Regions from separate parts of the Exiguobacterium sp. B2(2022) genome, predicted to be linked through region 2. Evidence: riboswitches for the same ligand, from Rfam matches in the RefSeq annotation. Region 2 holds a riboswitch; each other region holds the start of a gene.
What was found. Region 2 has a riboswitch for S-adenosylmethionine ahead of ON063_RS08940 (2,3-diketo-5-methylthiopentyl-1-phosphate enolase). Riboswitches for the same ligand answer to the same signal wherever they lie in the genome.

Region 1 (11,459 bases), on a different contig from region 2:
TTCGACCATCGTTGTGGTCAATGACGGTAGTGATGAGTCGACGGTAGGCATATTTGAAAAGGTGGCATCATTTGTTGACCAAGTGCTAACGCACGAACAGAATCAAGGAAAAGGGGCAGCTCTGAAGACTGGACTACAGCATATTGCAGAGACCTATCCCGACAAGTTAGGTGTCATCACAGTTGACGCCGATGGACAACATTTACCTGAGGACGTCGTCAATGTGTATGAGGAGGGGGTGAGTAAGCCGCATCATCTGATCATGGGTTGCCGTGACTTCAGTGGGGATAAGATTCCGCTCCGAAGTCGATTCGGCAATCAGGCGACACGACTCGTCATGTTGATCGGGAGTGGATTGAAGTTAAAAGATACTCAGACAGGACTTCGTGCCATCCCGATGCGATACGCACGACAACTGATTGACATTCCGGGGAATCGATATGAGTTCGAGATGAATATGCTGACGTTCACAAAGCGGTTACAGGTTCCGATTCAACAGACGACCATCCAGACGGTATATGAAAACGAAAACGTATCATCCCATTTTAGACCGATTTTAGATTCGATTTTAATCTATCGTATGTTTTTGATGTATTCGGCATCGTCCGTCGCTTCATTTCTTGTCGACGTTGGGATGTATGCAGGTTTTATCTTTTTATTATCGCCGTACTTCGATACGGCTCACGTCGTCATCGCGACGGTCGTCGCTCGAATTATCTCCTCTCTATTCAATTATTTCGTCAATCGGAAAGTCGTCTTTCATTCAAAAGCGCGACGATCACTTTCCAAATATTTTTCGCTCGTCGTTCTCCAGATGGTAACCTCGGCATTGTTGGTCTATCTTCTTTTTCTTTTATTTAGACAAGGAGAAGTCATCCTAAAAATTATCGTCGACAGCTTTCTCTTTTTTGTCAGTTACTATGTCCAAAAACGATGGATTTTCAAAAAATAACCGGTCATGGGCTCATGACCGGTTTAATATGCGAGTGTTCCTGTTTTGACGGACGTATAGCGATGTAGCTCTCTCGAGCTTGTAATGCCGGTTTTCTGCATCATATCACGCATGAGTAGAGCGCATACGCGAGCGTCTTCTGCTGCATCATGATGAATAAAAGGCACGTTCAGGTATTCTGCCATCGTGTTCAACTTGTGGTTCGGGAGTCCAGGATACAGTTTACGTGACAATTTGACAGTGCACCCGTACTCAATTGTAGGGAAATCGAATAGATCATATTTCAAAATTGCCTTTCTTAAGGCACCCATATCAAATGAGGCGTTATGTGCGATGACGAGGTCGACTTCTCGTAAAATCGGGTAAAGAGAGGCAAGTACTTCCGGTAACGCAGGGGCATCCCATACGTCACTCGGACGAATGCCATGAACCCGTATGTTCCCCATATCAAAGTCTTCCTCTGGATTGACGAGTCGTTGATCAGTTTCAATCACTTCTCCATTTTGCAGGATGCTCCACCCGACAGAGCAGATGCTAAGGCTATCTCGATTAGCGGTCTCCACATCGAGAGCGAGAATGGTATGATTCATAATTTACCTTCTTTCTTTTGCAATAAAAAAAGTCTAACAGAAAGTTAGACGAATGTCGTGCTTAAGCGGCGACGAGGGTACGGCAAGCTTCGGCACAGCGCTCGCACGCTTTTGCACAAGCCTGACAGTGGTCATGCAAGTGACGGCCACATTCGACGGCACATGTATCACATACCTGAGCACACAAGGCAACGATTGGTTTAGAGAAGGCCGAATCTGTTTCTAAAGCATTTAAAGCCAACGTACAAATGTCTGAGCATTCTCGTGTCAGTCGAATGCATTCGGTAAACATGTGTAAATCCTCTTCTTGTAAACTTTTTGAGAAGCAATGGTTGCATGCGCGCATACATTCAATTACGCTCGCCAATGTTTCTTCTACAGATGTTCGTTCCATCAAAATTCCCCCTTATATAAAAAAGTCTATCTTTCATTACCCGTTCATATAAAGGTTGAATCGCACCATACCAATAAAAAAGTAACACGACCTCTACGCTGCCAGCGTAGCGCTCTCCCAGCTGAGCTAATGCCCCGTTCGAAATCATTATATCATCGTAGTATTCGACATGGCAATTCCCTTTTGCAATTTAGGTTTATAAAATTGGAGACGTGGGAATTTCATGTTAGACGTTATATTAAGAAAGCAGGTGTGCTTTATGGAAATGATTCTTTTGGCACTCTTACCGGCACTCATGTGGGGAAGTATTCCACTCATCGTGTCGAAAGTGGGAGGAAAACCGATTCAGCAGTTAATCGGAACGACCATCGGGGCGATGATCATGGCGGCCGTGATTGCCCTCGTATTCCGACCGGAGTTCACGACACTCGCCATCGTGACCGGATTTATCTCAGGGGCGTTCTGGGCGCTCGGTCAATATTTGCAGTTCCAATCGTTCCAAATCCTAAGCGTCTCCAAAGCGATGCCAATTAGTACAGGAATGCAGCTTGTCGGAACGTCACTCTTTGGGGTCATCGTTCTCGGGGACTGGCAGACGACGACAGAGCTGTGGTTAGGGTTCTCAGCGCTCGTCTTGATTATCATCGGGGCGACGATGACATCGTATCAACAGAAAAAAGACAAAGATAGCGCCGGTGCGTTGAAGAAGGGATTACTCGTCTTATTCGTTTCAAGTATCGGTTACGTCACATATGCGGTCTTAACGAACTATTTTGAAGTAGATGGTATCACGGCAATTCTTCCACAATCCGTCGGAATGTTCATCGCGGCTCTTCTTTTCAGTCTCCGTGAGAAGGACGTGAAGAAAATCGATCCACGTACGTTTAAGAATATTTTAGCCGGGATTGCCTGGGGGATCGGGAACTTCGGTCTCTTCGTCTCGAGCGGAGAAGTTGGGATTGCGACTTCGTTCGCTTTATCTCAATTGAACGTCGTCGTGGCGACACTCGGTGGGATCTATCTCTTGAAAGAAGAGAAGACGACAAAAGAGCGCGTCTATGTCTTTATGGGAATTGGTCTGATTGTCGTTGCCGGATTTATGCTTGGGATTGCCAAGAGCTAAATTTCGATTATGAAATGATAAGAACCCTGAATGAGCACTCATGCTAGCGTGCCATTCAGGGTTTTTTTGATTAGCGATATTAAGGGAGAGCAGGAGATGATGTGACAGATAGGGAAGTAATGCCTACTCATGTAATCTACATGGTACAGGGTACGTACCACATTCATGATTGCTCGGAAAATTGCAGAGTAAAGGGGAAACGAATTATGGAATCAAACGTAGTGACGATATCAACGGTCGTCGATGCACCAATCGACACTGTCTGGAAACTGTGGACAGACCCAGATCATATTAAACAGTGGAATCATGCGTCTGACGATTGGCATACGACCGAAGCGGAAAACGACTTACGGATTGGCGGCAAATTTCGAAGTCGGATGGAAGCAAAAGATCAAAGCATGGGCTTTGATTTTGAAGGAGTGTATGAAGAAGTTAAAGTAAATGAGCTCATTCAGTATCGTCTTGACGATGAACGGAGAGTTAGAATTTCATTTGCTTCAGAAGGGAATCAGACGAAAGTGATTGAGGTATTTGATACAGAATCGATGAATCCGATTGAATTGCAACGACAAGGCTGGCAGGCAATTCTCGATAATTTCACCCGATATGCGAATGGATCTAATAAGTAGGTCGAATAATTTAAACTAAATATCGGCAGGGTCCATGTTGAAGTTGATATGGATTCTACCGATTGTCATTATAAACATCCAAAATTACTCATTACATAGAGGGTGAAAACTCTAAGTTTAAAGAGGGTGTATGACAGTTTGAAGTTTCTGTAGGATATCAATTATTAGAGAAAATTTTAATAGATAGTTTAAGATCGATTCTTCATTTTTACATATAAAAGGATGAATTCATTTATCACAAAAAAGATAAAAGCACTAAACACTCCCGTTACAGTTGCAAAATTAATGGTTCCTTCTGTAAATACTGACAAATCGAATATAAGGCCGTAAGGGAAAACGAAAAAGGCACCAAACATCAAGTGCATCAAAAATGAAGTTATTTTTTTGATTTTGAATGTCATACGTTGACTTAGAAACTCCGAAAAAATAGAGGTCATTATTCCATAAGTGAAAATAATAGGTGAGGCATAAAACACATACATAAAAACATTCTGAAAATAAGTAAAATCTTCAAACACAGGCATGAAGACTGGAAGAGAAAAACTCAGAACAATTGAAGATAAACAGGCTACCATCAATTTTGGAACAATCATTTTCTTCTCCATACGAAAGAAATGGCAAACGCAGTAAAGCCTCCGATTACAACAATATAGAATAGCGAGTAGAAAACAAACTCGCCGATATCTTCAAGACTCTTAAACGTGTTCTCTACAATCATTGGTTCAGATAAAATCCCAATCGTCACGATCGGCAGAAAAAGAATCCAAAACCGTTTCCAAAAATATGAGCTGTATGATGTCGATTGATGTGAAGTCAAATAAAAACCCTCCTTATAAAAAGTTCCATACTTTACCATATTGTAACACGTGAATTGCATGAATAAATAGATAGAACTGATAGAAATAATTTTTCTAATACAAAAAAACAGCGAGGACGTCAAACGTCCAGGCTGTTTGATATCAGTTATTCATTCGATGCGCTTAATTCACCCGTCCCGAACGTCGCGCTGAACGCACGGCACCAGATGACGACTGTGTTGTACTCTTCTAGATTCACATCCGCAGGGACTAAATAATTTTGATTCCCGATGTTTCCTTTTAACGATCCTAGACTGACGCCTTCGGTTGTCTCTTGTCCTGGCTTCGTCAAATAGACGAATAAGTCAGGTCCGTTCGTTGTTTCGAACTCTTCAAATCGTAGATACGTCCCGTCTTCTGCCTCGACGGAGCGTATCGTGCCCGTCGTCTCATAATTTTTCTCCCCGTCCATGAACACACCCGCTACTTCGGTTTGACTCGGTTGTGCTTCCGGTGTCTCAGTTGTCTCTTCCTCTGTTTCTTCTTCTGAAGCAGGCGTCTCAACAGCTGTCGGTGGTAGTCCTTCATCGACGGTCTCTGTCAAGAAAAGCGGTGAGATGAGCCACCAGGCGACGGCGATCACGGCTACGCCGATCACACCGATGATGAGTTTCGTACTTGTTTTCATGTATGAGTCCTCCTTTTCGGATGTATGAACCATTAATACCCTTTTCCCGATTATTGGGCTTATAAAAGACGCGAATGTTAAAATTCGCGTCTGATAATCGTTATACGGTTTCGGTCCAGTTCTCTTCGATGAACGTGTCTCGTCCTGAGATGGCTCGGTCTTCTTTATAATGTTTCGGATTCTTTTTATGGTAATCCTGGTGATACTCTTCCGCTTCGAAGAATGTCGTCGCCGGAGTGATTTTTGTGACAATCGGTGCCGTGAAGCGACCACTTGCTGCTAATACGTCTCGACTCGCTTCAGCCGCGATTCGTTGTTCCTCCGTGTGATAGAAGATGGCTGGGGCATACTGAGGCCCACGGTCTTGGAATTGACCACCTTCATCGGTCGGGTCGGTCTGAATCCAATATAGCTCGAGGAGACGCTCATATGAAAACAGAGATGGGTCATATGTGATTTGAACGACTTCTAAATGACCAGTCGTTCCCGTTTTGACTTCTTCATACGTCGGATTGTCGATCTGTCCGCCCATATAGCCGGATACGATTCCTTCAATCCCTGGTAGTTCTTCAAAAGGTGTTACCATGCACCAAAAACAGCCACCTGCAAATGTTGCTTTTTCCATCTTGTCGTTCCCTCCAAATCGTATTTCAACAAAAAAAGCGCTCACGTCGGATGACATGAGCGCTCTCGTCATATCGTCCAAGGTTTCCCTTGCTGGTCGTAGCACCTTGCCTGTGGCAGGTTGCTGTGAAGTCATGGAGCCAGATCTCTCGTTCACTCTTGATATCGATATGTAGTTGGTGAGAGCATCATACCACCCTCAAAATACTTTCGTCAATGATTCGGTTTTCGTTTTAACTGAAAAATCGTCAAGACGATGATGAATCCGATCAACCCGATGGAAATGAACGGACCATAAGGCACATTCTCGCCGTATAACTGCAAGAAAAATAGACCGAACACAGCCAGCAACACAAACACATAGGAGCGTGTCATAGGAACCTCCTGTTTTTTCTTAAGTGTAACAAGAACACATCGACTTGGCGATACGAAAAGGAAATCAGGCATAGAGCACGAATAGAGTGGGAGAGATAAAGGAGGAATGTAGGATGGAACAAATCCAATTACATGAACTGACGATTGAACGTGCACATCGTGGGTATAAAGAAGGACAATTCACGGCACGAGACATAACTGCGTATTATCTTAGAAGGATTGCTGCATATAATGAGCGACTTCATGCCGTCATCCAGGTGAATCCGGACGCCCTGTTCGAGGCAGAGGCGGCAGACCGGGCCTATAAAAAAGGAGTACGCAAACCGCTCCTCGGCATCCCCGTCTTAATTAAGGACAATATCGAGACATCCGGTCTGATGCGTACGACAGCGGGTGCCGCCGCCATGCGACATCATTTTGCGGGTCGAGATGCCGAACTCGTGAAACGATTACGGGATGACGGGGCCATTATTCTTGGGAAAGCGAACCTGTCCGAGTGGGCGAACTTTTTGACTGAAGATATGCCGAACGGTTGGAGTGCTGTTGGCGGACAAACGAAGAACCCTTATGGCGACCAATTAGATGTCGGGGGATCGAGTTCTGGATCGGCTTCGGCGGTTGCGGCAAACTTGACACTCCTTGCCGTTGGATCTGAGACGAGCGGCTCGATTGTACACCCGAGTGTGCATAATAGTATCGTCGGAATCAAGCCGACCGTCGGCTTGATCAGTCGTTCAGGAATCATTCCGATCTCACGTTCTCAGGATACGGCTGGACCGATGGCGCGTACCCTTCGTGATGCGGTCGTTGCCTTGCAGACCATGTGTGGTGAAGATTCGGCTGATCCTGCGACATGGGAAACTCCAGTCGGACCGCCTTATGTGACGTGTCTCGATGTCCGTCAAGCGGTCGGGATGCGTGTCGGATTTATCAAGCCAACTATTTCAGACGAAGAAATCGGTTTGTATGAACAGGCACTTCGATTGTTGCGTCAAGCCGAAGTTGAACTCGTCGAAATCACGTTACCGAAACACGATGCATTAGAACAGGCAGATATTTTGTTTGATGAATTCAAGCTTGGGATTGAGGCGTATCTTGCGAACACAACTGTGCCATTTAAGACGCTTTCAGACTTGATCGAATGGAACGCGGACCATCCCGAATCGATTCCGCACGGGCAGACCATCTTTGAACAGTCAGATGCACGTTCAGGGCGTCTCGTCGAAGCTAGTTATCTCGACCGTCGGATTGATGATGTTCATTTCGCAAAAGTGGACGGAATGGATGAGCTATTAAAAGGGCAAAAACTGGACGCGATTGTCCTGCCACATGACATGAACTATGACATGGCTGCGAAAGCAGGACACCCGACAATCACGGTCCCTTATAAACGAAAAGAGAGCGGGACCCCGTTCGGTCTATCGTTCACGGGAACGAGCTTCGCGGAACGAGATTTGATTCGTGTCGCTTATGCGTTCGAACAGTTCATCACACGACCGACGCCTCCAGATTATTCGTAAGTTGCACCCGTCTCTGACGTCCGCTACAATGGTACGTATGCGGATTAGAGAAAGGACAGGTTAGAATGAAATCATCTATATACGGGTTGACGTTCGATCAGCTCACAAACGAGTGCACGGAAGCAGGATATGGTGCCTTCCACGCACGCCAAGTCTGGGACTCGCTCTACATCGATCGAGTCAAATCGATGGACGCGCTGAACGTCCGTGACGAAGTACGCGATTACTTAACTGAGAAATATGTCATCTCGACACAAGAACTGTTCGTCAAACAAGAAGCGGGAGATGGAACGGTCAAATTCTTACTTAAATTGCATGACGGTCACTATATCGAGACTGTGCTCATGCGTCATAAATATGGTCGCTCGGTCTGTGTGACGACACAGGTCGGTTGTAACATCGGCTGCAGCTTCTGTGCGAGCGGCTTGTTGAAAAAGACACGTGATTTGACGGCTGGTGAGGTCGTTGAGCAGATCATGACTGTCCAACATTTCCTCGATGGAGAAGGAGAAGGGGACCGTGTCAGTCATATCGTCGTTATGGGAATCGGTGAACCGTTCGATAACTTCGATAACTTGGTCGACTTCTTGCGCGTCGTCAAAGATGAGCGTGGTCTTGCAATCGCCCCACGTAAAATCAACGTGTCGACGAGTGGTCTTGCGGACAAGATTTATAAGTTTGCGGACCTCGACTTACGCATCAATTTGGCGCTATCTCTGCATGCGCCAAACGATGAATTACGTACACGCATCATGAAAATCAACCGGGCGTTCCCGCTTGATAAACTCATGCCATCGATTCGCTATTACGTCGAGAAGACGAATAAGCGAATCACATTCGAGTATATCCTGCTCTCGAAAGTGAACGATTTACCAGAACATGCGGAAGAACTCGCGGACTTGATTGAAGACATCAAGGACAAGTCTTACATCAACTTGATTCCATACAATCCGGTCAACGAGCATATTCAATATGAGCGAAGCACACCGGAAGATATCATGGCGTTTTATGATATCTTGAAAAAGCGTGGCGTCAATACGGGTGTCCGTCTCGAACACGGGACAGACATCGATGCAGCTTGCGGTCAGCTCCGCAGTAAGCATATGAACGTCGAAGGCGCGAAGTAATCAAATGGCCTCTCCGAATTTTCGGGGAGGCCATTCGCTTATCGTTTTTGTCCGACATATTGAATCACAGCTGATTCACCGTGATGCAGTCTTCCTTCTTCTCGCCATACGACATTCTCATTTAAAACGAGAGGAATGAAATTGTCTTCGAGTTGGTGAAACATCTTTTCAGTGTATAGAAGTTAGAGGTCTTTTGGTCCACCTGTCCTGTAGGCGAGTTGATGTGTAGAGTACACCTCGGTCAGGAATACGCCACCAGGTCGCAGTGTTTTTTGAATACCGGCGAGCACCTTTTCTCTGACATGTGGAGGAAAGTGGCCGAAGATGCAGATAACTAGGTCATACGTTTCTTGCGACCAGACCGCTTCATTCAAGTCAATCTGCTTCGTCTGAAGGGAGACGTTTCGTGAAGTCGCCAAGCGCTTCGCTTTTTCGAGTCCCACTTTCGAAGCGTCCCACATCTCGACGTCGAAGCCGAGCGTGGCGAGCCAGACTGCGTTTCGACCTTCCCCCTCAGCGATGGCCAATACACGTTTTCCTTCAATCTGATGAGAGGTGATCCATTTTTGTAAAAACTCGTTCGGATCTGTCCCATACACATAATCCTCCGAGCTAAATCGTTCATCCCATTTAGACAAGACATTCACTTCCTCTCTACTTTTCTTTCACTATAGCAAATCGAACGGACAACGGTGAAAATCCATCACGATTTTCTGAATTCATGCATAGTCGAGATGGGAGAAGGGAATAGATTTCTGAACTAATGGATAGAGTGGAGGCTAAGTAATGGAGAAAGTAGATGCGTCGTTATGGATTCGGGTACGAAATACGCTTGGTGAAGGTCCTTGTTGGGATGCTGAGTTAAAGCGTTTTTATTGGGTAGATATCGAAGGTCATACGTTATGGTGGTATGACGAGCGAGAAGACGAGATTTCTTCATTCGAGGTCGGAAAACAGGTCGGTTTTGTCATACCAAAAGTGACGGACGGTGTCGTCCTTGGATTGAAAGATGGAATCTATGAATGGGATGAAATCAATCGAGATCTAAATAAGATTGTTGAGTTGGATGACCCGGATGGTCGATTACGTTTCAACGATGGGAAAGCCGATCCATATGGTCGTATTTTTGCAGGTACGCTCCATCTTGAGGATGAAGAAAACCAAGCGACATTGTATCGAGTCGATCGAGATGGAACGACAACATCACTCATGGATGAATTGACACTTTCGAACGGGTTGACATGGTCGCCTGACCATTCCGTTTTTTATCATATCGATACACCGACTGAAAAAATTCGGAAATATGATTTTGATTTGAAGTCAGGTACGTTATCAAATGGAAAGGTCGTCATCGATTTCGCGGACGAGGATGGCTTCCCGGATGGTATGACATCAGATACGGAAGGATGTTTATGGATTGCACATTATGCTGGTGGACGAGTGTCACGTTGGGACCCATCGACAGGTAAAAAATTATTGGAAGTGCATGTTCCTGCGCCGAATGTCACTTCATGTGCCTTTATCGGGGATGGACTGAATCGATTAGCCATCACGACGGCTCGTGAAGGAATGGATGAAGAGGCGCTTTCCGAATACCCGGATGCGGGATCGGTATTTATTATAGACACAGAAGTGAAAGGGATGCCATTGTATCGTTTCGGTCGCTGAGGAGGAAATACGATGGTGAAACGACTGTTGGTTCGAGCAGGTATTGGGTTGGCAGTTGCTGCAGCAGTTAAGATGGGGATTCAAAAGATTCAAGAAAATCGAGCACGTGAAGAAGATCATTCGTACCTCGACCCGAAGTGGGATGAGGTGCCGAGCGTCGATTCAGACAAAGATGAGGATGAAGTCGGATTGACTCAACTCGACTCGATTTATCGGGCTGAATGGCAGGCGAATGCTTACCCGCGTTCAGAGGCAGAACGAAGAGCGTTGGAAGAATGATTATACTTTCTTCGAAAACACGTCCGTGTGGCGTGTTTTTTTGTTGACAAAAAGATGTTACCATTCCATTATATAAAAAGTAATCATTACGATTTAAATGGAGGATATATCATGAAACGAATTCCAATTACGGTACTCTCGGGGTATCTTGGTAGCGGCAAGACGACGCTGCTTAACCACATCTTACATAACCGAGATCACAAGAAATATGCCGTCATCGTGAACGATATGAGTGAACTGAATATCGATGAGAAGTTGATCGAGCAGGGAGGATTCTCCCGGACGGATGAAAAGCTAGTCGAACTTTCGAACGGATGTATCTGTTGCACGCTTCGCGAAGATTTGTTGACAGCCGTCTATGAATTAACGAAAGATCGTGAGCTCGACGGCATCATCATCGAGTCTTCTGGTATCTCTGAGCCGATTCCTGTTGCGCAGACGTTCACGTATGCCGACGACGCGCTCGGGATCGATTTGACGAGCCGTGTCTATATCGATGCGATGGTCACCGTCGTTGATGCGTACCGCTTCTTCAAAGATTTCAATTCCGGTGAATCGCTTATGGAACGCCAACAAGCCGTCGATACAGGTGACGTACGTGAAGTCGTCGACCTTCTCGTCGACCAAGTCGAGTTTGCGGACATCATCGTATTGAACAAGGCGGACAGGGTATCTGAAGAAGAACTGCAGGAA
Region 2 (17,485 bases):
AAAAGGTTTGAACGGCTTCTGTAGAAAGGGTTTGAAACGGTCCCTCATATACAACGCGTCCGTCTCGAAGAAACGTAGATGTTGACGTGACGCGCGTCAGTTCGTCTGACCGGTGTGTGACCAGCACAATCCCCACTCCTTCTGCCGCCAGCGTTTGTAGTAATTCAAGCAAGGCATCGGTATCCGTTTCCGACAAGGCGGCGGTCGGTTCATCGAGTAATAAATACTTGGCATCACTCTCAAGCGCCCGAGCGATGAGCAGACGTTGCTTTACGCTGAGCGGGTAGTGACCGGCCGGACGCGTTGGATCGATGTCTAAATCGACCCGGGATAGCACGTCTTTTGCCCGCTGTTTCAACAGTTGTGGGCGAATCCGCTTCACCGTCTGCCATGGGAGAACATTTTCGTATACAGGCAAGTCCAAATAGAGCGCATCATCCACTTCTTGCGATACGGTGATGATGCCTTGACGAATCGCTTCCGCCGGTGTGAGACGCGTAGTCGTCCCGTCAATGGATAGTTCGCCGGACGTCGGTTCGACCGTTCCGTTCAGCAGTTTGATAAGCGTACTCTTACCCGCCCCGTTCAGACCGAGGAGTCCATGAATGTCTCCCGGTTTTAGGCTGAACGACAGTTGATCGAGTACGGTCACGTCACCATACTGTTTCGTGATTCGTTCCAAGCGAATCATCAGTCCGTCTCCTTCATCCAGTCCGACCATGCCGCATTCGACTCGCCCCAACCCTTAACGTACTGTCCGAGGTCGTTCATCGTGACAGGCTCATCCGGCAAGACATCACGGTCAACTAAATACGGGTCGACCGAGTGAATCGAAGGTGTTTCTTCCCCGACCACTTTCTGATAAGCGTAACGGACTTGGATGCGACCAATTTCAGCAGGATCCGTAGCGGCCGTCACGCCCCACGGACTCCCCTCTTCTTGCATGAGTTGTAAGTCTTCGTCACTCAAGTCAATCCCGTAGACGGCAATCTCGTCACGTCCTGCCTGCTTGATGGCACGGCTCGCCCCTTTTGCGAACTCATCCCACATCGCAAACACCGCATCGATTTCGCCTTCCGGATACTTCTTCAAAATCGCCTCCATCTGACTTTGCGTATCGAGCGCCGTGTTATTCGTCGCCGAACCGAACTTCGCAACTTCTTGGATGCCCGGGTAGCGTTTCAAGAACGCATCATAAATCGTATGACGACGTTCCATCGGGGTGAATCCGCCGACCCAAATCGTGACGATGTTTCCTTCGCCGTCCAAATCTTCAGCAAGTGCTTTGAGTGAGCGCCAAGCGAGGGAATAATCATCTTGGTCGATGACCGTCACCCCTTCATTCGTTAAATCGTTGTCGAATGCGACGACTTTGATGCCCTTATCGAGTGCCCGTTGAACAGGCTCTTTCAAGGCATCGGCACGTCCGTGGTCAATCAAGATCACATCGACCCCTTGTGTTGTCGCCGTATCAACGTAACTCGCCATCTTCGACAAATCATTATCGGCGTTATACACTTTCACGTTGCCTCCGAACGCTTCGACTTGCTCGGTCACCCCTTCGATATACTGCGAAGAGAACGTCCCAATCGACATCTGCATGACGAGGGCGACCTCTAGGTCTTTCGGAAGCGTCTCCTTCGGTTGCGCCTGTTCGTTCGTGCATCCGGCAAGCGCTAGGATGACGGTCAACAGGAAGAAGATGATTTTTTTAGACATATGCGTTTCCTCCTACGTGTTCAACAATGACCGACTCGGTCGGTTCGAGCACACCTGTCTCTGTGATCAGACCGGTGATGAGTTCTGGTGGGGTCACATCAAACGCCGGATTGAAGACGGTGATGCCGACAAGTGCCGTCGGGTGTCCCCCGATATGTGTCACTTCATGCGCGTCCCGTTCTTCGATTTGAATCGTGTCGTCTGCTTCCAAATCAAACGTCGAATGCGGGGCTGCCACATAAAACGGGATGCCGTAATGCTTCGCCAAAATCGCGAGCTGGAGTGTCCCAATCTTGTTGGCCGTATGACCGGTACGAGTGATGCGATCCGCCCCGACGATGATGGCATCGATTTGTTTCGTCTGAATCGTCCATGCCGCCATATTATCCGTGATCAATGTGACGTCGATGTCTGCCCGGTCGAGCTCCCATACCGTCAACCGTGCCCCTTGAAGCAGTGGACGAGTTTCCGACGCGAACACACGAAACGGGATGCCCCGCTCTTTTCCGACATAGAACGGCGCGAGCGCGGTACCGTACCGTGACGTCGCAATGGCACCGGCGTTACAAATCGTCAACACGTTCCCCCCGGCAGGTAACACGGTCAACGCATGTTCACCAATCGTGCGATACGTGGCCACGTCTTGTTCATAGATTTCAATCGCACGCGCCTTGATGGCTTTTGCGATCTGCTCAAAGTCTTCCCCCACATTCAGTCGAAGGAGTGATTCGATGACGTGTTGTAAGTTGACCGCTGTTGGTCTTGTCGCAATCAACCGTTGGCCGACCTGGTCCAATTGGCGGTGAAAATATAAATTGTCCTGGAGACGTGATGCCTCTTTCGCAAGGACGAACGCCCCGAAGTAAGCGATGGCCGGCGCACCTCGGACTTGGAGCGACTTGATTGCCTGTTCGGCCTGTTCGAGCGTCAAAACTTCGACATAGCGCTCTTCTTGCGGCAACTGTGTCTGATCTAAAATCGTCAACACTTCCGTGTCGGCATCGAAATGTATGCTTTGCACACTCATACCCGCACCTCCGATAGAACCGGGATCAGCTGATCGATGGATTGAATCTGATGACGCTGTTTGATGAGACGCGTGCCAAGTTCTAGGGCGTGACGTTTCCGTTCGATCCGAAGGTTGTCTGGTAATGTTTCTAAGTCAGCAACGCCCGCTAGACCGACCGTCCGTCGAATCAATTCGCAGCCTGCGTAGCCGATCGCATCACTCAAAATCGATGGCAACAGTTCGTCCACGAATCCTACTGTGTTGAACGGTTCGACCGCCTGTGTGAAGCGTGTACGGAACGTTTTCTCGAACGTCTCCCAAACAGTGAGCACTTCTGTGAAGCGTTCGAACCGCTTCAACGGATGCGCATATGTCGAGAACACCAGATGGGCAATGATTTGACCGATGTCAAAACCGAATGGGCCGTAAAACGCAAACTCAGGATCGATGATTTTCGTTTCTTGACGCGTCGCAAAAATGCTTCCTGTATGTAAATCTCCATGTAGCAACGCTTCATGTTTTGTCACGAAGCCGACCTTCAATTTCGTCACTTCAATTTTCAAGGCGAGGTCTGACCACAGTTGTTCCACGTCCGGACGAAGGGTCGCTTCGATTTGATTCGATTCTGCATCACGATACGGGTCGGTGAAAATCAGCTTTTCCGTGATGTCGCATAGCTCTGGATTGTAATACTCTTTTTCGATTTGTTTCTTGGCGAGCGGTCCGTTCGCATAGTCAGACGTCGCAAACAACGTTTCACCGAGGAATGTACCGACGTGACGCGCCAAATTCGGATAGCTCTCTCCTTTTAGGAAGCCCGTCCGGACGATTTCAAACGCTGACAAATCTTCCAAAATCGTATAGGCAAGTTCACGATCGCTCCCGATTACATCCGGTACGAATTGCGGTACGACTCTTGAAAACTCACGGAGTGCCAGTTGTTCAATCCACGAACGGTCGAGCGTGAGTGGCCAGCTCTCTCCCACGACTTTTGCATACGGTAACGCCTGTTTCACGATCAATGACGTTTCTCCTTGACGAATGCGAAAGACGAGATTTAAATTTCCATCTCCGATTTCCTCACATTCTGCAATCCCCTCTTCTAGTAACCCCAACTGTCGAACGTGTTCGACGACACTTTGTTCTGTAAACGCCTCATAAGCCATGATGATTTTCCCCTTTCTTGAATCTATGCATGAAAAAAGCCCCTTTCTCCGCGAGAAAGAGGCACACCCAAATTGGTTGTTCCTCTCATCTTTCAGACATATGTCTGGTGGATGTAGCACCGTGCCAAATGGTCGGTTGCTGCGGCGTCTTAGGGCCAATTCCCTCTGCCAACTCGCGATAAGAGTAAATGATGTAATTGTGTTTGACGTGTTGAGACGAATATTACGGACTAGGCACGCTAGTTGTCAATCCTCTATTTTCGGTCGACTCCCTATTTTTGACACGCATATATAGAAACATTATTTTAAAACTTTTTTTCTCAAAAAAAGGAATTGACGAGTGAGCGATTCTATGTAAAAATTCAATTAAATTTCACAACTTCACAACTATTCTTATCAAGAGCAGACGGAGGGACAAGCCCGATGATGTCGCAGCAACCGACCAGAAATGGCACGGTGCTAATTCTTGCAGCTATCGCTGAGAGATAAGAGTTCATTGTTTTCGAATGACCTCTTGCCTTGGCATGAGGTCATTTTTTGTTTGACCTGAAAGGAGGAACTTATGGGAATCATCGCAACTTATGAAATCAAACATACCGATCACGTCGAACGCGTGGCTGAGAAAATCGCACATGAGCTGACCGTCGGAACATGGACCGAATTGAACCATCTCGAACAGCATCAACTACAGGCGTTCCGTGGCGAGGTCATCGATACCTCCCAACAGGAAACGACGAGTCGTTTCTCGATTCGTTACCCGCTACATAATGTGACGCCGGACTTCTCGTCCATTCTGACGACGACATTCGGAAAACTGTCGCTCGACCCAAACGTCCAATTTGTCGACCTATCGTTCCCGAATGAGCTCGCATCGGACTTTCCGGGTGCCGCATTCGGCGTCGAAGGTGTCCGCAACATCCTTCAAGTACACGACCGACCGCTCGCCATGAGCATCTTCAAAGGCGTCATCGGGCGTGACCTTGATTTTTTGGCGACACAACTTCGTGACCAGTTTGCAGGTGGCATCGATCTCGTGAAAGACGATGAGATTTTATATGACAACCCGCTCACCCCATCGATCGAACGGGCACGGGTCGGGGCATCGATCATTCAAGAACATCAAGAACTGACGGGTCGTTCCGTTCTATACGCCGTCACGTTGAGCGGACCCGTTTTCACCTTACGCGACCAGGCAAAACGTTTGATCGAGGCAGGCGCGACCGCACTGTTGTTCAATGTGTATACGTACGGGCTCGATGCGTTACGAGAGCTCGCCAAAGACCCTGAGATTCACGTCCCGATTTTGGCACATCCCGCTTTCGCGGGAGCGTTGACCGGATCGATTCGTCATTCCCTCCTTTTCGGGAAACTGATTCGACTCGCCGGGGCGGACTTGACGCTCTTCCCGTCGCCATATGGTTCACTCTCGACACCGAAAGACGAAACACAACAGATTCAAACGTATGCGACGGAATCCCATTGGACGAAACCGATTCTGACGGTCCCGTCTGCCGGGATTCACCCAAGACTCGTTCCGGATTTGATTCGTGACTTCGGAACGGATGTCGTCATCAATGCAGGCGGTGGGATTCATGGGCATCCCGACGGTGCGGTTGCCGGTGCGAGGGCATTCCGCCAAGCAATCGATCAGGCAATCGGTAAAACGAGCGAGACCGATGCGTTATCGACTGCGCTGAATGCGTGGGGTGCGCGATGAGTACGCACGTCATCTGTGATTTCGACGGAACCATCACGGAAGAAGATAACATCATCGCGTTGATGCGACGCTTCGCCCCACCTGAATGGGTCGAACTCAAAGATGGTGTTTTGAACCGAACGCTCTCCATTCGAGAAGGCGTCGGTCAGATGTTCAGCCTGCTCCCGAGTAACCAGCAAGAGCGGTATCGTGAGTTTCTTCAGTCGACCATCACGCTTCGAGCGGGGTTTGTCGAGTTTTTGCAAGAGACCCAGTCGCACGGCTTTCGGTTTGATGTCGTCAGTGGGGGCATGGACTTTTTCGTCCATCCGATTCTAGGAGGTCATGTCGCACCGGAACACATCTACTGCAATCACGTTGATTTTTCAGAAGCGACAGCGCGCGTTACATGGCCTCATTCATGTGATGCCCATTGTTCGAACGATTGCGGATGTTGCAAACCGACGATTGCCCGACAGATTGTCGCACCTACCGACACGTTGATTGTCATCGGGGACTCCGTCACCGATTTTGAAATCGCCAAACGTGCCGACGTCGTGTATGCGCGCGGTCAACTGATTTCGCTATGCGAGGCGGAAGGCCTCCACTATGTTCCGTTCGAGACATTCTATGACATTTCAGCTCACATGAAAGGAGTGAACGTATGACCGTAAAAGAACGATGGATTGAACTTGCCGACATTAAAGACGAGCTTGCCGCAAGGGACTGGTTCCCTGGGACGAGTGGCAACTTGGCGATTCGCGTATCGGACGACCCGTTGACGTTCCTCGTGACAGCAAGTGGTCGTGATAAACGGAAGCGTACGGATGAAGACTTCGTCCTCGTCGATGCGACCGGTCAATTGATTGGAGAGCAAACAGGCAAACCGTCCGCGGAGACGTTGCTACACGTCGAAATCTTTAACAAGACGAACGCAACCTGTTCCCTTCACGTGCACACGGTCGACAACAACGTCATCTCAGAGCTTTACGCGACGAACGGACATGTCACGTTCACGGGTCAAGAAATCATAAAGGCACTCGGCTATTGGGAGGAAACGGCAAGCGTCCAAATCCCCATCATCGAGAACCATGCGGATATCCCGACACTCGCCCGTGCATTTGCCCCACATGTCACAAGCGATGCCGGTGCCGTCCTCATCCGGAACCACGGGATTACCGTTTGGGGGGAGACGCCCGCTGCAGCAAAACGTTATTTAGAAGCATATGAATTTTTATTTAGCTACTCATTAAAATTACGCGCCTTAGGCGTCCATTCATAAGGAGGAATTCAACATGGCAACAATTTATTTTCAACAAACCGAAGAACGTGTCAGTGATCAACAAGAGGTACGTGACTTTTTAGACTCACGAGGCATCCTTTACGAAGCATGGGATATCGCGAAATTACCAGCTTCCCTTCAAGAAAACTATCAACTGACAGATGAAGACAAAGCTGTCATTTTATCGACGTTCCAAGACGAAATTCAAGACGTATCGACGCGACGTGGTTATCAAACGGCTGACGTTATTTCCTTGTCTGATGCGACGCCAAACTTAGACGAATTGCTCGTCAACTTCCAAAAAGAACATCACCATACGGACGACGAGGTTCGCTTCATCGTCAGTGGTCACGGCATCTTTGCGATTGACGATGCAGAGCGCGGATACTTTAATATCGAGCTCAATCCGGGTGACCTCATCTCGGTGCCGGTCAACACGCGTCATTACTTTACGTTGCAAGAAGACCGCCAAGTCGTCGCCGTTCGTATTTTCGTGACGACCGAGGGCTGGGTGCCGATCTACGACAAAGAAAATGTGAATGCATAATAAAAACGGGCAGGTGCGTCATGCATCTGTCCGTTGCTTTTGCTTGTGTAAAGACCGTTCATCCAATCGCTCTTTTGCCGAATTTCTTCCTTTGCCTACATCCACAGTACCAAGCGCTTTACCGAGACCACGGTCTGGCAGATTGACGTACATCGTCTCATAATTACTCACCGCGTACGTTTCGTGGAAAATACCAACGACATCCGTCGCTCTTGCCTTTTGATTGAATGATTTCCAAGCTTCAAGATGCGTTTTCCCGTGGGCATAGTCGAGTAATTCATCTGTTGACCGCCAATATTGAATCAACGTGACCGAGCGCCAGCCAATCGTCAAGTCATGTGATAGAAAGCCAAGTTCCTTTTGTGTATACAGTTCTTTCAGCATGGCCGGCATGGCATTGAAGACCGGCCACCATTTTCGAATCGATCGCAAACGATTCACTCGTAAGCCAATGACAAACACTACCACTTCTTCATTCGGGACGGCCATTTTGCGCGCCATCATTTTCTCCTCCTTTGAGGGTGATCACAGCTGCTTCACACCATTCCATCAATGCATTCGTTTGGCGTTTTCCATAATCGAGTGTCAACAGCCAATAAACAGCGTCAGGTGAATGCGAGTCGCTCGCTTGAATCATCGTCTCGATGGCTTTATACGTCTCCAGTCGTTCCCGTAGCAGTCGTTCATGATGTGTAATTTTGCTGATTGTTTGCTCCGTCGTCTCATGTCGAGCGAAGAACAATTTTAGCAAGAGCTCATTCCGTTGAACTGGTAACGTATCCGGCTCTTCTGCAATCCATTGTCTTAACTCGTCGTGACCGCTTGACGTCAGCTCGTATGCTTTCCTTTCATTGTCTTCTACCTGATGAATCAACCCTTCTGTTTCTAACGTCCGGAGCATCGGATACACTTGACCGAAACTAATTTTCCAAAAATGGTTAAGGCTACGATCAATCATCTGTTTCATGTCATATCCTGTTCGACACTCCGTCGTCAATAAGCCTAAAACAGCGTATCGTGTCATATTTTCACGAGGCATTCAATCCCCCCTATCTAAAAGATAGTATCTATTTGATATATTCCCTCGTATCACAGAAATGAAAACAAAAAAAGCGTACTTCCCGTGAGAAGATACGCTTTTGGAGATTATGCTTGTTTTGCTGTTGGTTTCGATGAGAACCAGCCCCATGTCGCAATCCCGACCATGACCGACCAGAAGAAGATGGTCCAAGCTGTCGAGTGGACGAATCCGTCTGGGAGTCCCATGAATTCGAACGGCGTACCGGCAATCAACTCTTTGAACCCTGGGTGCTCGAGTACGAGAACCGTCAATTTGACCCCGACCCAACCGACGATGATGAAGGCGGCCGTTTCAAGTGTAGGACGCTGATGAAGCAACTTGACGAAAATACGTGCCGCAAATCGCATCAAGACGACCCCGATGAGTCCACCTGTCAACACGACGAAGAACTGACCCGAATCAATCCCACCGATTTCACCAAGACCGAGTGGTGGCAAGCTGACCGCAAGTGCGACCGCTGCTAAAATCGAATCGACCGCAAAAGCGATGTCCGCAAACTCAACTTTCGCAACAGTGAGCCAAAACTCTTTCTTCGATACCGGCTTTTCTGTGACAGCCGTCTCTTCTTTCGCTTCAGCCGCCAACTCCTGCTGCGGCTCCATCTTCCTCGCCTTATAGGTCATATACAGGTGTCGCGCACTCATCCCGATTAAGTAAAGTGCACCGAGTGCCTGTACTTGCCATACGTTGATCAAGAACGAGATCAAGAACAATGCGATAAATCGGAAGACGAACGCCCCTAAGAGTCCGTAGAACAATGCCTTCTTCTGCTCTGTACGCGGCAAGTGTTTGACCATGACGGCCAAGACGAGCGCGTTGTCTGCAGATAACAAGCCTTCCAAACCGACGAGTACGACGACGATCCAGGCATACTGCAGGACTAGCTGCCAATCCATAAAAACATCTCCTTTTTTCTTTCAGTTCCTTCATATTTAACAGTGATCTATTTTTTAAGTTCACAGGACCATTTTATTCCCGTTCACAAAGTAAATCAATCCTCTTTCTTCAATATCTGAAGGATTTTTTTGCGATTGCATATTGAAAACATGTTATGAGAGCAAAATCATACCCGTTCAGCCATCATTTCGTGATAAAATCCTAACAAGAACGAGTGGTCCTTTGAACCGCTCTAAAAAAGGAGAATCCGATTATGTCTACAAGCCATGTCGCTTTACCTACTAAAGCAGAACGACATAAATTGTTCGGGTCGGTCCCACCGATTAAAGGAACAAAGCCGACCGAGAAAGAACAGATGGTCGATTTACAAAATACACCGAAAAACTTCTTATTCGCCCTCGACAGTGTCGGCATCTCAAATGTGAAGCACCCTGTGAACGTCGAGACGCCAGAAGGGGTCCAATCAACGGTCGCTACATTCGAATTGACGACATCGCTCGTTCAAGACCGTAAAGGAATCAACATGTCCCGTTTGACGGAACAGCTCGACGCGTACCATCAACAAGGATGGACGGTATCGAACCGTTCGTTGATCGAGTTCGCACAGGAGCTCGCCGAGCGTATGGAACAAACGGAAGGCCAATTGACAATCCGTTACCCATGGTTCTTCACGCGTAAAGCACCTGCGACAGGTCTTAGCGGTTTGATGAACGCGGACGTTATGCACCGTGTGACGTATAACCTTGAAACGGGCGTCGCAAACGTGACGGTCGGTCTCGTCATCAACGTCACGACGCTTTGCCCATGTTCAAAAGAAATCAGTGAGTACAGCGCCCATAACCAACGTGGGTACATCACGATCGAAGCAGGTCTTGATGAGACATCGATGGACGGATTCGACTGGCGTGCAGCACTTCTCGATGCAGCGGAGTCGAACGCCTCAGCACCACTTCACCCTGTCCTCAAACGTCCGGATGAAAAGCGTGCGACTGAAATCGCGTACGAAAACCCACGTTTCGTAGAAGATATGGTCCGCTTGATTGCGGCTGACTTGTACGAAATGAAAGAAGTCGTGAACTTCTTCGTCGAATGCCGTAACGAAGAATCGATTCACCAACACGATGCCATCGCATCAATCACATTCGATAAGCGTCAAGACGCATAAAAAAATGCGGAACCTCTGTTAAAGAAGGTTCCGCATTTTTTATAGACTTGTCACGAGTTCAATCGTCAATAAGATGATGATGAGCATCACCCACACTGCCCAGACGAGTCGCCACTTCTCCCAGTCAAATCGCTTCATCACCGCATAGACCGTGAGGTAAAGCGCAATGAGAAGCGGTATGACGACCCAAGGATTCTCTAGCATCACGCTTCGATGTCGCCATCCCAAGCGAGCATTCCGCCGTCGACATTGACGACTTTATAACCTTGCGATTCTAAGTAATCACACGCCGTCTGGCTCCGTCCACCTGAACGACAGATGACGTGATACACATTATCTTGTGCCAACTTTTCTGTCACATGTGGAAATTCAGATAGTGGATAGAGCGGTACGTTCGGGATATGCCCTGCATCATATTCATCTTGTTCGCGCACATCGATGATATGGAGAGACTCCCCGTTCTCTAACTTTTCTCGTAATTCCGTCGCATGAATGCTTTGCATACATAGCTCCCCTTTCGATAATGGATTCCTCTTATAGTTTACCTCAGCTCCCCTTCAAAAAAACACAAAAAAAGCACCCTTCTATCAAGAAGGATGCTCCAACTTACGCTTCGTTGCGCTCGTCGATTGCTTGTGCTGCTGTGATGAGTGTCAATTTGTAGACGTCCTCTTCGTTACAGCCACGTGATAAGTCGTTCACTGGTTTGTTGAGACCTTGAAGGATCGGACCAATCGCTTCGAATCCACCGAAACGTTGAACCATCTTGTAGCCAATGTTTCCTGCTTCAAGACTTGGGAAGACGAATACGTTCGCCTTACCAGCAACGTCAGAACCTGGTGCTTTCTTCGCCGCTACGCTAGGAACGAATGCCGCATCGAATTGAAGTTCTCCGTCGATTGGAAGGTTCGGTGATTTTTCTTTTGCAAGGCGTGTCGCTTCCACGACTTTCTCTGTTTCAGGTGACTTCGCAGAACCTTTCGTCGAGAAGCTAAGAAGCGCAACTTGTGGGTCGATACCGAATGTCTTCGCTGTCGCTGCCGACAAGAACGCGTTCTCTGCTAAGTCTGCCGCGTCCGGTGCGATGTTGATTGCACAGTCCGAGAAGACGTATTGCTCGTCGTCACGTACCATGATGAATACACCTGACGTCTTTTTGATCCCTGGTTGCATTTTGATGATTTGAAGTGCCGGACGTACCGTATCGGCCGTCGCGTGCATCGCGCCTGAGACAAGACCTTCTGCTTTGCCTGTATGAACGAGCATCGTTCCGAAGTAGTTCACGTCTGATGTAAGGAGTTCGCGCGCTTGTTCAGCTGTCGCTTTCCCTTTACGACGCTCGACGAATGATTCAACGAGAACATCGATATCTTCGTATGTCGCTGGGTCATATTGTGTCAAACCTGAGATGTCAAAACCGTGTTTCGCCGCAACCGCTTCAACGTCTGCTTTCGCACCGACGACGATCGGTTCTACCATACCGTCCGCCTTTAATCGAACAGCCGCTCCAAGAACACGCTCATCGACGCCTTCTGGGAAGACGATTGTCGGACGAATCGGACTGACTTTTTGCTTCAACGTTTCAAATAATTTCATAACGAATGAACCCCTTTTCTCAATTTACAGCATGACTGCTAGTGGTTTTGCCGTTGACTTGTGTCTTTACGCGATTTCAATTATACACAGTACCCTTTTTAAAATAAACTATTCTGCCCATTTCGCCATAAATCGCTTAGAATCAATCATTATATGAATAGAACAGTTTCGATAAATCGACTGATACAGCCATTTTTGTAGCCGTTTTCATGTTTCTGTCCTCTGTTCTTTACCCTTCGTGAATCGTGATAACCCTCACAGTGTCTCAAAGTTGCCAGTCAGTGAAGCGTGTATGGTAAAATAGACGGCGAAGCCAAGTCCCGAAAGGAGATTTTTTTATGTCAGAACGTCCAGTACCTACAACAGATACACAACATGCCGCCGCCACGTTAGACGGATGGTATACACTTCATGATTTCCGCACAATCGATTGGGCTCGATTGAAGCTCGTCGACGCCGAGAAGCGTCAACACATGATTGACGAGTTCACCGCGTTCCTCACTTCTCTTGACGAAGTCGAAGCAAAAGGTGAAGGAAGCCACGCTTTCTACTCGATTCTCGGTCAGAAGGCAGACCTCGTCTTGATGGTCCTTCGCCCAACATTCAACGAACTTGAAGACGTCGAGCGCGCATTCCGCAAAACAGCGCTATACGACTATATGATTCCGTCATATTCATACGTGTCGGTCATCGAGCTCGGGATGTATCGTGGATCTGGAGATGGGGACCCATATCAAAACCCTCATATCCGCTCACGTCTCTACCCAACGCTTCCAAAAGCCGCACACATTTGTTTCTATCCGATGAGTAAGGCTCGTCGCGACGGTGACAACTGGTACATGTTGTCGATGGATGAGCGCAAAGACCTCATGTATCGCCACAGCATGATTGGTCGTAGCTATGCCGGTAAGATTCAGCAGTTCATCGGTGGATCAACTGGATTCGATGCATGGGAATGGGGCGTCACGCTCTTCGCTGAAGATTCACTTCAGTTCAAGAAAATCGTTTACGAGATGCGTTTTGACGAAGTGAGTGCAAAATACGGTGAGTTCGGTGACTTCTATGTCGGGAACATTTTACCGAAAGAAAAGTTGAGCACATTCTTTAGCGTGTAAAAGGTTTACGCGTATAGCACCTCGGGAATTAAGGATGATGTAAGCAAGTTATCCTAATCAACGAGGTGAACAACGATGCGCGTGTTTAAAGAAACCGATCGTGACACTGCGGAACGTTTAGATTCGTTCATCGAACGAATGGCACCGACAGCAGAATTAGTCCAACATCGATTTGAAGAGCAACTTAAACATACACAGCAAAAGGGTCAGGCGAGCGCCTGACCCTTATTTTGTCGTGGTGACATGAAGTGCGTCCCCTAAGAAACTAGCCAATTCAAGCATCCCATAGCGCCCTGCTTTCGCTTCAGCGTCGGAATTGTAGTTCGTATTCGTATTGACGTCATAGGCATAGACGTTGCCGTCTCGGTCTCGAATGATCTCAATCCCCGCAATATCGATCGCATTCGCTTTCAGGAACTGTTCGAGCTTTGGAATGATCGGGTCATCGAATCCTTCGACGATTTCGAACTTCGCCGGTGGCGTCTCCCCAACCGGGCAGAATTGGTCTTCAATCGAGCAGGCGTCTGCCGGGCAGAGCTCGAATCCTTCCGACGTATCGACACGCACCGCATAAACGAACTTCCCACCGATGAATTCACAACGGGTAATATACGGCTCTGGGGCTTCGATATACTGTTGGATGAGCGTGATGCCGTCAACCGAGTCCTCGAACGAGGCACCATACACATAATCTTTCAATCCTTCGATCGTATGGAACAATTGGACACCGAGTCCTTTCCCGGCACGATTATGTTTCGTGATGAACGGTGCCATGTCTAGCTTTTCGGCCGCCTCGATAATTTGGTCTTTACCGACCGCCGCAATCGTCTTCGGCACACGAATCCCTTCACGACGAAGCGCCGTGTACTGATTGACTTTGCTCACTTCTAGACGGATGGCACGCGTTCCGTTGAACACGGTGCGGTCATGCGCCTCTAGCCAAGCGAGGACGCCTTCTGTCAATTCGGGTGCGTACCGATGCCCGCGTGTGTGCGAAGAAGCGCTCATGCGATTATAAAAGACACCTTCCGGGGGCGTTGCTTCGAGATCAATCGTCCCTTGGTCCAAGTGCCATAGTTCATAAGGCAACTGCAGTTCTTCTAAGCGATGAACCAGATGGTTCGTCCATTCTTCGTTCTCATGAATGACGTGAATTTTAGACATCATCATCCCTCCTTATTCTTGTTCTCACTTTACCATATCCATAACTTATAATTCCAATGTGTAAGGTTGGTCTAATCGTCAATTCTGAAATATCAGACGATTTCATGGTACAATGAACTTAAGAGTATTGTTTTGGAAAGGAAGTGTTGTGTTTGCCCGTACCTGTCATCAGTACTGATGTACTCATTTTACTCTTCGGTCTACTTCTTGTAGCCGGTGTCATGGCGACGCGAATCTCGACTCGCTTCGGCTTGCCTGCTTTGATCTTATTTATGGGAATCGGCATGGTCATGGGAAGCGATATCACCGGTCTCATCTTCTTCGACGACTCCAACCTGGCGCAACTGATCGGGGTTGCCGCCCTGATTGTCATTTTGTTTGAAGGGGGGCTTCAGACGAAATGGTCATCGATTCGGAGTGTCCTCGCTCCAGCCGCCTCACTTGCGACGTTTGGTGTCTTAATCACCACGACTGTCGTCGCCGTGGCCGTTCGTTTCGTATTTGGTTTCGATTGGATTGAATCTTTCTTATTCGGTGCGATTATCGGTTCGACCGACGCGGCGGCCGTCTTCGCTGCATTTAAAGGAAAGAACATCTCACCGAAAGTCGGTGCGACACTCGAAGCCGAGTCCGGCACGAACGACCCGATGGCAATGTTTTTGACGATTCTCGCCCTCGACTTCATGATGAAGCCAGGCACGACCATATGGGATGGCATTTGGATGTTCATCCTTCAGATTGTTGTCGGAGCCCTCATCGGCTTCATTCTCGGCCAGCTGTCCCGCCTCATGTTGAATCATCTGAGATTAGAGTCGAGCGGACTACATGCCGTCCTCATGATTTCAATGGCGTTCCTCACCTATGGTGTCACAGCCTACTTATTGGGAAGCGGATTACTAGCGGTCTATATCGCCGCCATGATTGTCGGAAATGCGGATACGGCGCATGAAGTGACAATCGTCCAATTCTCAGAAGCACTCGCATGGATCATGCAAATCATCATGTTCGTCATTCTTGGGTTACTCGTCTTCCCACGTCAACTCATCGAACCGGACTTGATTTGGAAAGGACTACTCATTTCATTCGTCCTCATGTTCTTGGCCCGTCCAATCGCCGTCTATCTATCGACGCTCGGGATGGCGTTTACGAGAAAAGAAAAATTCTTTATTTCATGGGCTGGTCTAAAAGGAGCCGTACCGATTGTCCTTGCAACTTTCCCGCTCATTGCCGGCACTGATAATAGTCAACTGTTATTCAATGCTGTCTTCTTCGTCGTCGTGACGAGCGCCTTGATTCAAGGAACGACGTTGACGCCGCTCGCTGAAAAATTAGGGTTGCTCGGACCAGATAAAATCCGTTCGCCGTATACGATCGCCCTCGTCTCGAGTAAACAGTCCCAACATAAGCTCGTTCCTTATGTTGTCACGGAGAGTTCTTCAATGATTGGCAAGACGCTCGCAGACATTACGCTCCCACCGAACACCGTCGTGAACGCCATCGTCCGAAATGAATATTTGATTCCACCAAATGGACAGACATCCATCGAGGAAGGCGACCTTTTATATGTGCTCGCCTCGATGTACCGTCATGATCAACTTGACAAAACATTTGGTGAAGACGGTCTCGACCGAGTGGAACTATGAGTAAACGAATAACCGGCGCCTCAATCGAAGCGCCGGTTTTCTTATGCATGTATGTGCTTTGCCGATTGGATCAACGTCTCGACGTCTTCTGTTCGACCTTCATGGAGTGCCTCGACGATGAAGCTCCCGACGACGACACCATCACATGCCTGACCGAGCGTCTGTACTTGCTCCGGCAAGTGTACACCGAATCCTGCTAAGACAGGGACGCGTGACTGCTCTGTCAATCGAGTCAAATAGGCGAGTAACTCGTCCGGAAACACATCCGCTTTCCCAGTCGTTCCTTTGAGCGTGACCGCATAGACGAATCCTTCCGCTTTCTCTAAGATGGACGCCGTACGCTCTTCGCTACTCGTCAATGTAACGAGCGGAATGACGGCGACGTCATGCCTGTCGATATCTGCGAACAATTGGAGACTCTCTTCAAACGGGAGATCCGGAATGATGACCCCACTTACGCCGCATTCGTTCGCTCGGTCAAAGAACGATTGGACCCCAAACCGAAACACTGGATTCAAGTATGTCATCAAGACGATTGGAACGTTAAATTGATCATTTCCTTCTATTAAATGGTTCAATACCATTTCAAGCGTCACACCTGCTTCAAGAGCACGCATTCCCGCCGCCTCAATGATTGGGCCATCTGCCACCGGGTCAGAGAAAGGGATTCCTAGTTCAATCGCCGTCGCACCCATCTGTTCTAGTTCTACGATGGTCGGAATGAGTCGGTCCATTCCCCCGTCTCCAGCCATAATATAAGGGACGAACGCCGCTCCTTCTCGTTCTCGAATCGCTGTCTCTAGTTTCATCGTGTCGCCACCTTCTCTCGGATTGTATGGACGTCTTTGTCTCCGCGTCCCGATAAACAAATCACCAATGTTTCGTCTTCTCCCATTGTCTTCGCGAGCGTCTCTGCGTAAGCGAGAGCGTGCGAAGACTCCAAGGCAGGAATAATCCCTTCTTGTCGGCTGAGTGCGAGACACGCATCGAGTGCCGCGTCATCTGTAACAGCTGCATACCGCACCCGCTCAATATCTTTCAAGAAGCTGTGCTCTGGTCCTACCCCTGGGTAATCGAGCCCGGCTGAGATTGAATGTGCCTCCTCGATTTGACCCGCCGCGTCTTGTAGGACATACATGAGCGAACCATGTAGGACACCGACTTCCCCTTTCGTAAGGGTTGCCGCGTGTTTATCTGTATCAATGCCACTACCTGCTGCCTCGACACCGTAGAGGGCGACCGACTCATCGTTCAAGAACGGATAGAACATCCCCATGGCGTTGCTCCCTCCACCGACACAAGCGACGACCGCGTCTGGGAGGCGTCCTGTCTGTTCGAGGATTTGACGACGCGTCTCTGTTCCGATCACGCTTTGGAAGTCACGTACCATCTGCGGGAACGGGTG
Region 3 (3,344 bases), on a different contig from region 2:
CCGTGTATACTCAATGCTAGAATTCAAGCATCATTGGACAGAAGCAGGACTCACACGAAATCGTGACGAATCTTTACTATTAAATCTTGAAATGTCCCATGCTAGGAGGGAACACATGAACCACTTTCGTAAGATGTCCGTGCTCGGTTGGAGTATATGGAGTGCCCTGTTCATCTTCACCATCGCACTATTTGCATTGGATATCCTACACGCCCCAACAATCGATTCGTTGTCGTTTATTTTAATTTCGTTGCTTGTCATCATTTTTCAACTCGACTCGATCGAAGTCAAAGGTGTGTACTTCACATTTTCTGAAAGTATCGTCTTAATTTTATTTTTATTCTTTGGATTCGAAACAGCACTCATCGTCAACCAAATCGGATTGTTCGTCTTTCAATTCGCCAATTTGAAACCGAAAGTCGCCATCCGTCGTTTCCGCTTCACGTATCCGTGGAATGCCATTACAGCTTACTTAGAAATTGTCATCCCAGCAGCTGTCTATCTCGCCCTTGGTGGGGAGACCGGTCTCGACTTTTATTCGCAAGATTCGTTCGTGCCGCTCGCTGGATTGTTCCTTGCCATCTTCTTAAACACGGTGTTTCAAAAGTATCAGGTGAAATGGTGGTTCCGCGTCGACATCGCATTGAGCGACTTTATGAAGATTGCCTTCTATACGTACGTCGTCAGTTTGATTTTCATCTTAGCGGCAGCGTTTTTCCGAGAGACCAACTTACTCGTCGTCAGTAGCATCGCCGCTGCGTTGACGTTCTTCATAAAGCGGCTTCTCATTCAAAAAGAGCGGCAAGATGCATTCAAATCCTTGATTGAGCAATACGATGAAGCGAAAGAGGCTGTTTCCTTGTCGCAGAGCGAGGCGCAAGCCATCGAAGTGTTTTTAAGTCAATGCGAACAGCTGAATCATTATGATGAAGGGTATGTCGAGTTTAAATTATTTGAACGCACCCTGTACTTTGATTTAAAGACGCGACAGCCCATCGATCGACCCATCGTCTTTACGTTGCTTGACATGAGTCAGCCAATCGAGCAAATCCTCGACTATGAAATGCGCTTTGAATGGGATACTTCCCTATCTGATGCTTTCCACGACGATTACCACAGCTTCGTTTCTGTTCGCTCGGAGGAAATCGAAGAGATTCGCACCTGGATTGTTATGATGGGAGAACCTGTATACGGTTATCCGAAGATTATTCAGCACGAGATCATCAAATTGTTAAAATCGTTCAACCGGACCATTAGCCGTTGTCACGAACGAGACCGCCTCTATACCGAGAGTCGGACGGACAGTTTAACGCTTCTCGCTAATGCACGTGCGTTTTATGAATATGGCATTCAACAAATATCCGATATGTCGGTATATCCGATATCGGTCGCCATGCTCGATATTGATTTTTTCAAAAAGATTAACGATACGTACGGTCATCAGGTCGGGGACCATGTGTTACAAGAGTTCGGACGACGAATCCGTCAGGTGCTTCGTCCCGATGACTTTGCTGCACGTTATGGCGGCGAAGAATTTATTTTACTGCTCAATCATTGTGACATGAACCAAGCAATCGAAATCACGGAGCGAATTCGCCATCAAATCGAAGCGAAACCATTTCATGTCGACCACCATGAGATTTCTGTCACCGCCTCCATTGGGGTCGATACAATTGAAGCGTTCGGGAACAAGCGACTCGACGATACGATTCGAAACGCGGACCGTGCCCTGTATGTTGGTGGAAAATATGCAGGACGTAACCGTGTGGCGCACTTCAACAATTTAACGACGTAAACTCCCCTTTCTCACATCGAATTGGGGAGTTTTTAGGTTGACAACTAGATTTGAAACAGGTACGTTAGGGAACGTGTTTGATAATAGGATAGCTTAACTTTTTATCGAGAGAGACGGAGGGACTGGCCCTATGAAGTCTCGGCAGCGGGGAACCTGTGCCAAATCCAGCGGGCGTATTGCTCGAAAGATGAAAAGGGTATTTCACACGAAGGACCTTTTTCTCAAGAAAAAGGTCCTTTTTATTTTTTAGTGAGGTGATTATTTTGGAACAACCAACAGCAAACAAATGGGCACTCTTGCCGTTACTCGTCTTCTTACTCTTCTTCATCGGAGCGGGTGTCTATTACGGAGACTTCTATAAGTTTCCGGTACTCGTTGCGGCCATCATCGCCTTGATGGTTGCGGCATTCATGACAAAAGGAAGTGCCACTCAAACCGTCGAGCGCATCGCGCAAGGTGCCGGAAATTCGGGAATCATCATTATGATTTTTATCTTCTTACTGGCCGGTGCCTTTTCAACGGTAGCCGAATCAATCGGTGCCATCGACGCGACGGTCAACGCGGCGTTGACGCTTTTACCCCCATCGCTTCTCTTAAGTGGACTATTCGTCATTGCTGCTTTCATTTCAATGGCAATGGGTACATCGACCGGAACGATTGCGGCACTTGCGCCGATTGCCCTCGGTATTCATGAGGAAAGTGGTGTGAACGTCGCCATCGCAGCCGCGGCAGTTGTCGGCGGAGCCATGTTCGGAGACAACCTTTCATTCATTTCGGATACGACCATTGCTGCCGTAAGGACACAACGGACGAACATGCGCGATAAGTTCCGAACGAACTTCTGGATCGTGCTACCCGCCGCTATCATCACGACGATTTTACTAGCGGTCTTATCGAACGGTGAATCGACGGTCGATGTCGCCGCATTCGAATGGTATAAACTCATTCCGTATCTTGCGGTCATCGGACTGGCGTTAACGGGGCTGAACGTCATTCTCGTCCTGTTGGGCGGGATTACGCTAACCGGAATCATCGGTCTTCTCGATGGAAGCTTATCCGTCACAGCATTTGTGACCGCTATCGCCGATGGTATGGTCGGTATGGCCGAAATCTCGTTCTTGACGTTACTCATGGGCGGCCTCGTCGGACTCATTTCGCACAACGGTGGACTCACGTATTTGCGTGATGCGCTGACGTCACGGATTCAAAAACGTGCTGGTGCCGAATGGAGTATCGCTGGTCTCGTCAGTGCGACGAACGTAGCGACTGCGAACAATACGATTTCCATTCTCGTAGCCGGACCACTCGCCGCGAACATTGCGGACGAATATGACATCGAACGGAAAAAATCAGCGAGTGTGCTCGATATCTTCTCATGTGGTGTACAAGGGATTCTCCCATACGGAGCGCAACTTCTCATCGCCGCAGAGTTGACGAAGACCGCTTCGCCTGACCTCGTCCCGTTCATGTTTTATCCGTTCCTCCTCTTTATTTGTGGAGGAATTGCCATCGCATTGAATTTCCCGCGTTTTAAAAAGCAGTCTTAAAC

Region 1: it holds a riboswitch for S-adenosylmethionine, as region 2 does, so the genes downstream of both, msrA (peptide-methionine (S)-S-oxide reductase MsrA) here and ON063_RS08940 (2,3-diketo-5-methylthiopentyl-1-phosphate enolase) in region 2, are expected to answer to the same signal.
Region 3: it holds a riboswitch for S-adenosylmethionine, as region 2 does, so the genes downstream of both, ON063_RS10805 (Na+/H+ antiporter NhaC family protein) here and ON063_RS08940 (2,3-diketo-5-methylthiopentyl-1-phosphate enolase) in region 2, are expected to answer to the same signal.

Annotation. Positions count from the first base shown of each region.
Region 1 is NZ_JAPEHX010000016.1:32,415-43,873, reverse strand. Features, by position in the region: gene ON063_RS04850 (bifunctional glycosyltransferase family 2/GtrA family protein) at 1-952, shown strand, start outside; gene ON063_RS04845 (3'-5' exonuclease) at 976-1,542, opposite strand; gene ON063_RS04840 (four-helix bundle copper-binding protein) at 1,604-1,936, opposite strand; gene ON063_RS04835 (GRP family sugar transporter) at 2,196-3,059, shown strand; gene ON063_RS04830 (SRPBCC family protein) at 3,266-3,688, shown strand; gene ON063_RS04825 (DM13 domain-containing protein) at 4,652-5,173, opposite strand; gene msrA (peptide-methionine (S)-S-oxide reductase MsrA) at 5,274-5,798, opposite strand; SAM riboswitch class I at 5,867-5,966, opposite strand; gene ON063_RS04815 (hypothetical protein) at 6,011-6,172, opposite strand; gene ON063_RS04810 (amidase family protein) at 6,286-7,692, shown strand; gene rlmN (23S rRNA (adenine(2503)-C(2))-methyltransferase RlmN) at 7,758-8,819, shown strand; gene ON063_RS04800 (class I SAM-dependent methyltransferase) at 9,002-9,457, opposite strand; gene ON063_RS04795 (SMP-30/gluconolactonase/LRE family protein) at 9,606-10,487, shown strand; gene ON063_RS04790 (hypothetical protein) at 10,500-10,766, shown strand; gene ON063_RS04785 (GTP-binding protein) at 10,878-11,459, shown strand, end outside.
Region 2 is NZ_JAPEHX010000037.1:7,565-25,049, reverse strand. Features, by position in the region: gene ON063_RS08960 (sugar ABC transporter ATP-binding protein) at 1-691, opposite strand, end outside; gene ON063_RS08955 (sugar ABC transporter substrate-binding protein) at 691-1,719, opposite strand; gene mtnA (S-methyl-5-thioribose-1-phosphate isomerase) at 1,712-2,746, opposite strand; gene mtnK (S-methyl-5-thioribose kinase) at 2,743-3,894, opposite strand; SAM riboswitch class I at 3,977-4,079, opposite strand; SAM riboswitch class I at 4,285-4,386, shown strand; gene ON063_RS08940 (2,3-diketo-5-methylthiopentyl-1-phosphate enolase) at 4,457-5,611, shown strand; gene ON063_RS08935 (2-hydroxy-3-keto-5-methylthiopentenyl-1-phosphate phosphatase) at 5,608-6,258, shown strand; gene ON063_RS08930 (methylthioribulose 1-phosphate dehydratase) at 6,255-6,872, shown strand; gene ON063_RS08925 (cupin domain-containing protein) at 6,886-7,419, shown strand; gene ON063_RS08920 (DUF4188 domain-containing protein) at 7,438-7,920, opposite strand; gene ON063_RS08915 (PadR family transcriptional regulator) at 7,892-8,458, opposite strand; gene ON063_RS08910 (TerC family protein) at 8,566-9,396, opposite strand; gene folE2 (GTP cyclohydrolase FolE2) at 9,651-10,562, shown strand; gene ON063_RS08900 (hypothetical protein) at 10,602-10,769, opposite strand; gene ON063_RS08895 (rhodanese-like domain-containing protein) at 10,766-11,065, opposite strand; gene pta (phosphate acetyltransferase) at 11,169-12,158, opposite strand; gene hemQ (hydrogen peroxide-dependent heme synthase) at 12,497-13,273, shown strand; gene ON063_RS08880 (hypothetical protein) at 13,349-13,495, shown strand; gene ON063_RS08875 (ATP-grasp domain-containing protein) at 13,499-14,437, opposite strand; gene ON063_RS08870 (potassium/proton antiporter) at 14,590-16,080, shown strand; gene trpA (tryptophan synthase subunit alpha) at 16,122-16,889, opposite strand; gene trpB (tryptophan synthase subunit beta) at 16,886-17,485, opposite strand, start outside.
Region 3 is NZ_JAPEHX010000049.1:21,631-24,974, forward strand. Features, by position in the region: gene ON063_RS10800 (GGDEF domain-containing protein) at 116-1,795, shown strand; SAM riboswitch class I at 1,894-1,989, shown strand; gene ON063_RS10805 (Na+/H+ antiporter NhaC family protein) at 2,059-3,342, shown strand.